DNA from 3 places in the Paenibacillus aurantius genome. Region 2 is predicted to be linked to each of the others. Evidence: riboswitches for the same ligand, from Rfam matches in the RefSeq annotation. Region 2 holds a riboswitch; each other region holds the start of a gene.
What was found. A riboswitch is a leader RNA that binds a small molecule or an ion and turns the genes downstream of it on or off. The one in region 2 is predicted to bind cyclic di-GMP.
Positions count from the first base shown of each region.

Region 1: linked by a shared signal. The riboswitch ahead of MJA45_RS03425 (chemotaxis protein CheX) and the one ahead of MJA45_RS22140 (anti-repressor SinI family protein) in region 2 are both predicted to bind cyclic di-GMP.
Region 3: linked by a shared signal. The riboswitch ahead of MJA45_RS02000 (anti-repressor SinI family protein) and the one ahead of MJA45_RS22140 (anti-repressor SinI family protein) in region 2 are both predicted to bind cyclic di-GMP.

Region 1 covers NZ_CP130318.1:677,697-679,956, reverse strand. Annotated here, with positions in the region: gene cdaS (sporulation-specific diadenylate cyclase CdaS) at 1-560, shown strand, start outside; gene MJA45_RS03425 (chemotaxis protein CheX) at 688-1,134, opposite strand; cyclic di-GMP riboswitch class I at 1,210-1,297, opposite strand; gene MJA45_RS03420 (inositol monophosphatase family protein) at 1,400-2,260, opposite strand, start outside.
Region 2 covers NZ_CP130318.1:4,894,604-4,896,863, forward strand. Annotated here, with positions in the region: gene MJA45_RS22135 (thymidylate synthase) at 1-919, opposite strand, end outside; gene MJA45_RS22140 (anti-repressor SinI family protein) at 1,072-1,296, opposite strand; cyclic di-GMP riboswitch class II at 1,318-1,401, opposite strand; gene MJA45_RS22145 (response regulator transcription factor) at 1,555-2,259, opposite strand.
Region 3 covers NZ_CP130318.1:393,571-395,830, forward strand. Annotated here, with positions in the region: gene MJA45_RS01990 (cytochrome c oxidase assembly protein) at 1-117, shown strand, start outside; gene MJA45_RS01995 (DUF420 domain-containing protein) at 138-599, shown strand; cyclic di-GMP riboswitch class II at 899-983, shown strand; gene MJA45_RS02000 (anti-repressor SinI family protein) at 1,017-1,202, shown strand; gene MJA45_RS02005 (hypothetical protein) at 1,382-2,089, shown strand; gene MJA45_RS02010 (GntR family transcriptional regulator) at 2,121-2,260, shown strand, end outside.

The DNA.
Region 1 (2,260 bases), 2.1 Mb from region 2:
ACCTGAAAACACATGCCGCTTCCCTGGATAACGAACACTGCTGCATGCTGAGCGAGCTGGCCGATATCCGCGAAAGGTTTATCCGGCTGCAATCCCAGGCCTCTTCCTTCTATCTCAACTGTTACCTGGCTCCTTATACGGAAAAATACGAAGAGCTATCCTTCTGCATCCGCCATCTCATGGAACGCCGGCACGGCGCCCTGATCATTATCGAACGCAAAGATTCCGTCAATTCCTTGATCCATCAGGGGGTTCCTCTCGGTGCCCGGTTTACCTTCTCGCTTCTCGAATCCATTTTCTATGTCGGCAACCCGCTGCACGACGGGGCCGTGCTGGTCAGGGGCAGCGAAATTGTCTCGGCGGCCAACATTCTTCCCCTGTCCAACTACGAAGCCGGTCCTAAAAAGCTGGGTACCCGCCACCGGGCGGCTATCGGCTTAACGGAGCTATGCGATGCTCTGGTCATCGTCGTATCCGAAGAGACCGGATCCTCCTCTTTCGCTATGGGCGGCCGGCTCTATCCGTTCATGCCCTTATCGGAGAACGAGCCTGTTCATTAGCTGTTCTTTCTTACCACCGATGTCCTCCCTTCCCCTGCTTTTGACTCCCAAACAACAAAAGAGACCGGGGACTCCTCGTCCCGGTCTCTTCTTCTATGTTTCAGTACCGCCCCTTGCCGGGCCTCTTCTAAGCAATCACGTAAATATCGAATTCTCCGATGTTCTCCAGCCGAAGCGGTACGCTGAAGGCTTTCTTCTGGTCCGCGCTGCTCTTCTCGAGGAAAGAGGGCGGGGTGATATCAATGGAAATGCCTTGGTTGGACAGCTGGGTGCTGGCGTTGCCGCTGATCATGTTGCCGAGCTCGGAAATAGCGCTCCGGCTCATTTCATCGAATTCCGTCAGGACGTACCCGCCCATCATGCCGGAAGCAATCCGCAGCGCCACCTTCTCGGGAAACCCGAAGACGATATCGCCTTTCATCTCACCGACAATGCCGATCCGGAGCCAGACATAATCATCCCAGAAGTCGATATACTTGATGTTCAATTCCCCCAGGGAAGGGCGGATCTGAATCAACGATTCGATCACATGGACCGAAGAGGACAGAAACGGATTAATGTAAGCAGCTTTCAAAGGAAATCGCCTCTCTAACTTGTTGGGATTTGGCATCCACCCGAAAAGTGGGCAGTCCCAGGAGGTCCTTCCCAATTCGGCAGCCCAGCTGCCATGGGGATAAACTCCCTTTAGGCCTGAAGCTTTGCGTCGCCGCCTTTCGACGGGTTTGCCGTTATCGATGTTCGTAAGCCATGGCACGGGAAATCCGCTGCCATTGATCCCATTATACAAGTCCTAGGCATTAAGAATCAATACCAAGATCGGAAAGCGGTTAAATATAGGACTAACTTCCTATTGTCGCTGCCGCTTTCAGTTCTTGCAGCAGGTCCTGCTGGATGGTTCCGTTGGAGGCTGCGATGTCTCTTATGGAAAGCGAATAGGGATTCCCTTCCATATCCGTCACCTGACCGCCCGATTCTTGGACCAGTAGCGCACCGGCCGCCGTATCCCAGCTGTTCAGGCCGATCTCCCAAAATCCGCTCAGGCGTCCGGCTGCCACATAAGCCAGATGAAGCGCCGCCGACCCGGCAATCCGGACATTGCGGACTTTCGGAGCGAGATGCTGGAGCCCCGCCATGTTCAAAGGCAGCGCCCCCTCCCGGTCGGCCGGGAACCCGGTGGCGAGAAGGCTGTCGGTCAGCTTGGCTTCTCCCGAGACCTTCATGGGCTTGCCCCGCAAATAAGCTCCCTTGCCTTTCTCGGCCACGAACAATTCGTCGCGGGACGGGTCGTACACCACCCCCACAATCACTTCGCCCTTATAGGCAAGGGCAATGGAGACCGTGTAGAATGGAAAGCCGTGGACAAAATTGGTGGTTCCGTCGATCGGATCGACGATCCAGAGGTATTCGGCGCCGCTCATTTCCGTGAGGGCTTTTGCGGAAGCTTCCGGTCCGGGCTCCACCCCTTCTTCGCCAAGAATCGAATGCGTCGGAAAATGGGTAAGAATGAGCTTGCGGATCATCGTTTCGGACCCCTTGTCCACTTCGGTGACAAGGTCCTGAGGAGAATATTTCAACGATAAGGTCGTATGGCTGCCTAGCTTGCTTTTGATCCATTCCCCCGCCTTCGCGGCGGTATTGATGGCGACGGCTGTGAAGCTTTTCCCGCTTGGGGTAAAAGGTATGTTTTCCTGGTGGGCCAA
Region 2 (2,260 bases):
TGTAGCCTTCCAGCTTGATGTCCTGCACCTCATAGTCAAAAACCGAACGAACCTCCGGGTTCAGCTTCAGGACAGGCAGCTCCCGCGGCTCCCGGCTGAGCTGGGTGTCCACCTGCTCCAAATGGTTCACGTAGAGATGCGCATCCCCGAGCGTATGGACGAACTCCCCCGGCTGAAGGCCGCATTCCCCGGCGATCAGGTGAGTAAGCAGGGCGTAACTCGCGATATTAAACGGGACGCCAAGGAAAGTATCCGCGCTCCGCTGGTACAGCTGGCACGACAGACGGCCTTCCGCTACGTAGAACTGGAACAGGGTGTGGCACGGCGGAAGGGCCATCGCAGGCACATCCTCGGGGTTCCAGGCGGTGACGATCAGCCGACGGGAATCCGGATTGGTCCGAATCATGCCGATGACGTCCTTCAGCTGGTCAATCGTTTCCCCGCGGGAGGTCTTCCACTGCCTCCACTGCTTGCCGTACACGTCCCCCAGCTCGCCGAACTGTTCCGCAAAGACGTCGTCCTCCAGCATCCGCCGCTTGTAGAGCTCCATCTGCTCCTCATACACCTTGCGGAACGCCTCATCCTTCTCCGACCGGATCCCGAAGTTGGTCATATCCGGTCCCGTATAAGAAGGATGCTCCACCCACTTCTTGAACGCCCACTCGTTCCAGATGTTGTTCTTATGCTGAAGCAGGTAACGGATATTGGTGTCTCCTTTAATAAACCAGAGAAGCTCACTCTTGATAAGGCTGAAGGGAATCTTCTTCGTGGTGAGCAGCGGAAAGCCTTCCGCCAGATCAAACCTCATCTGGTGGCCGAAAACCGAAAGGGTTCCCGTTCCCGTACGGTCCTCCTTCCTTACTCCGTGATCGCGGATATGTTTCATCAGATCCAAATACATGTGTTCGCTGCGGCTCATTTCCTTCCAACCTTTCCTGTTCCCTTCCGCCAGAAAAACGGCGGAGGAGAGCTTCTGTAACCTTGCTTTAATTATAACCCGCCGCCCGTCCAGGTCCAAGACACAAAAAAAAACTGCCGCAAAGGGCAGTTCTCATAGGTAAACACTCTCGTCTACCGGTTCAACCCGGCAAAAGGGTTTCCTTCGGTTTCCCGGTTGTCTTCCTGCCAGGTTCCCTGAAACCGGAAATCCTGGTGAAGCCTCTTTTCAGCCGGTGCGTTAGCCGATTGCAGAAACGTTCTTACTTCGTCTGGGGTGAAGCCGGCACGCTTGGCCAGCACCATAAGATCCATCCAGTCGGGATCCAGCGCGGCCTGTTTCGATACTTGGTTATTCATGATTATCTCCTCCAATGGCAGGTTGCCACGGGGCGGTTGCACCACTAACTCCATATGCCCCAGGTGCCCAGATAGGGAGCATGCTTCATCGTTCCCGAAAATTAGGTGGCCAATCCGAAGCAAAAAGGACGGACGACTCATCTTCTTGTGCTATGTACCTCTTCATTATAAAGGGACAAGTTTAAAACTGGTTTAAACAAAAGACAATTTTTATAAAAAACTTCCAAATTCGACTAGGGCCTTATCCGCGAAAGGAAATCACCTTCCCGCCACTTCGGCGAATTTGTAACCGAAGCCCCGAACCGTCAAGATGTACTTGGGCCGTGCCGGTTCCTCTTCAATCTTCTTTCGCAGGTGATGAATGTGCACCATGACGGTTCTTTCATCGGTTGTGCTGTCCCATCCCCAAATCTCGTTGTACAGCTGCACCGTGCTAAAGATCCGGTTCGGATGACGGAACAGAAACAGGAGCAGCTGCCGCTCCTTGGCGAACAGAGGAACCTCCTTGCCCTGAATTCTAACCTCACAGCTTAGAGGATCAATTTCCAGGTAGCCGTCCTTCCACACCTGAGGGCTGTCCTCCCCGTTTCTCGGCATGGAATAGCGACGAAGTTGGGCTTCCACCCGGGCCACCAGTACGGCGGGATCAAAGGGCTTCGTGATATAATCGTCCCCGCCCGATCCGAGACCGTTCACAATATCCTCGGATTCCCTTCGGCAGCTCATGAACAGAACCGGGACATCCGACTCCTCTCTTATGGTCCGGCACAGCTGCAGGCCGCTCATGTCCGGCAGAAGGACATCCATTACCACCAATGCGGGCTTCTCGCTCTGGAACAAGCTTAAAGCGCGGTGCCCGTTCTCCGCCGTAATCGGCTCATACCCCTTGGCCTTCAAGTAGAGACAGACCAGCTCCCGGATTCCGGCATCGTCCTCCACAATCAACAATTTGCTGCCTGTCATT
Region 3 (2,260 bases), 1.8 Mb from region 2:
GCACTGGCATACGTGTTCTTTAAATGGTATCGTAAGGAAAGGAAAAAGGATCGGGAAGAAGAGGAGCTGTCCGACGCGGAGCTTCTCCAACGGACGAACCTTTCCACTCATACCTAGGAACAGGACGGGATTTCTTCATGCCAAGTCTTTTGCCCACGATTAGTACAACTTTCATTGTCATAAGCGCGGTGCTGGTCGGCTTCGGCTGGTACCACATCGCCAAAGGGAACCGGGAAACCCACAAGAAATTCATGGTGGCCGGCGCAATCTTTGCCCTCGCGTTCTTTCTTGTGTACATGTCGAGAACGATCTTCGTGGGAAATACGAAGTTCGCCGAGGACGGACCGATCTGGATCCGTGACGCTTATTATGTCTTCCTGCTGTTTCACATTACCCTTGCGACGGTTTCCGCGGTCTTCGGGATTGTCACCCTGCTGCATGCTTACAAGGAGCGGTTTGCGAAGCACCGGAAAATCGGCAAATGGACAGCCATTATGTGGCTGATCACCGCCCCTACCGGGGTAATGGTATACCTGCTGCTTTACGTTCTCTATCCGGGAGGCACGACCGCTCCGGTGTGGGAAGCGATATTCAAGTAAGAAGAACCGGCCCCTGCGGCCGGTTTTTTTGTTTGATTCAGGACAAGTAGGACAAAGGCCTTATCTTCCAATGACAGACATTCCTTGTAACTTTTTTCCGTAAAAGGGTTAAGGGCAGGCATTTATTGGGTAATGGTAATAGAGGAGGTTTGCTTAAAAGGGGCATTCAGCCGTATAGCGGCGTTATGGAAGCTTGTTGTCGTTTTATGTGAGGCGTAGGAAAAAAGATTTAGATCGACATCACAGTTCGACATACGGATGCTGGCAGGCTTGGTATAATGAATTTCGTTGGCAGGGGAAGAAAGAGGGGATCACGATGAAATATGCTCTTAAGCTGGGCACCTGGGGCATATGGAGGTAGTGGTGCAACCGGCCCGTGGTGAAATCCATACATTTGACCATTGGAGGAAAAGTTCGATGAACACACAAACAGAGATCGAAGAACTGGATATGGAGTGGGTAGAACTGATCGCCGCCGCTCGGCAGCTCGGCCTATCCAAGGAGCAGGTCCGGGGATTTCTAAGCACACCGCTGGCTTATTTGGTAGAAGGACGGGAGAGAACCACGGATACCGGTCTCGATCCGTTAACCCATGCCGGATAGAACATTCCATACATAATCACAGGTTCCGGGTTGGACGGGACCTTATTCGGCCGGAGTCAGCCCTGGGCAGGGTTGGCTTCTTTTTGTTAGGAAAAGGAAGAACTCCTTGCGGAAGGAAAAAAATGTGTGTATATTGTTAATATAAATATACACAGTAATCACACTAAGGAGAGATGACCGTGTGGAAGAGCGCGGCCCGGCTGGCCCGGATGGAAATCAGGAGGAAGGCCTGTGAATTCCTCTTCTCAGGAGCCGTCACCGTCTTTTATACCATTCTCATGACGAACCTGCTGCAGGACGTCTCCGAAGACGCAAGTAACGGAGTTCTCGTGGATGTTCTCTTTCTTCTCCTCAGCATGATTCAGGGAATGACCATGAATATCAGCCATGCCGGGTATTGGAAGACACGTCCTTACACGGCCAAGCTGAAATGGATGAAGAGCTTGCCTGTCACCGACCGGGAGATTACGGGAAGCCGGTTTCTCGTGCTGGGGGTGACGCTGCTATGGAACCTGCTTGTGTTTTACATCAGCCTTCTGTTCCTCTCGAGGGCTCCCGAGGGAGGGTTAACCGGAGGGTATGGATTGGCTTTCGTGGCCCTTTGGCTTTGGGCACCCCTGCTCATCGGGGCCTGCTGTGCTTACTTCGAGCTTGTGATGAAAGAGAAGAACTATCTGATCCTTATTTCGGTCCTTACCGTCGTGATCATAACCGTCCCCGTCCTTCTGGGAAAGGGAGGGGATCCGACCTTGGTGGCCTTGTCTTACAGGCTTCTCGATGCTTACGGAGGCGGCGTGGTACTTGCCGCCTTGGCCGCCGCCGCTGTGGGGACCTACGCTTTCTACCGTTCCAGTATCATCGGCCTGGGCAAACGGGACCTGAGGTAGACCGGAATTAAGCACAGGAAGGGGGGAGGACATGCGGATACCGATACAGCTTTCCCCGGAGAGCCCCGAACCGATGTACCACCAGATCAAGGAGCAGCTTCGTGCCCTTATCCTAAGCGGAGAGCTGAAGGAAGGTTTGCTGCTTCCGTCCATCCGGGAATTTGCGCTTGA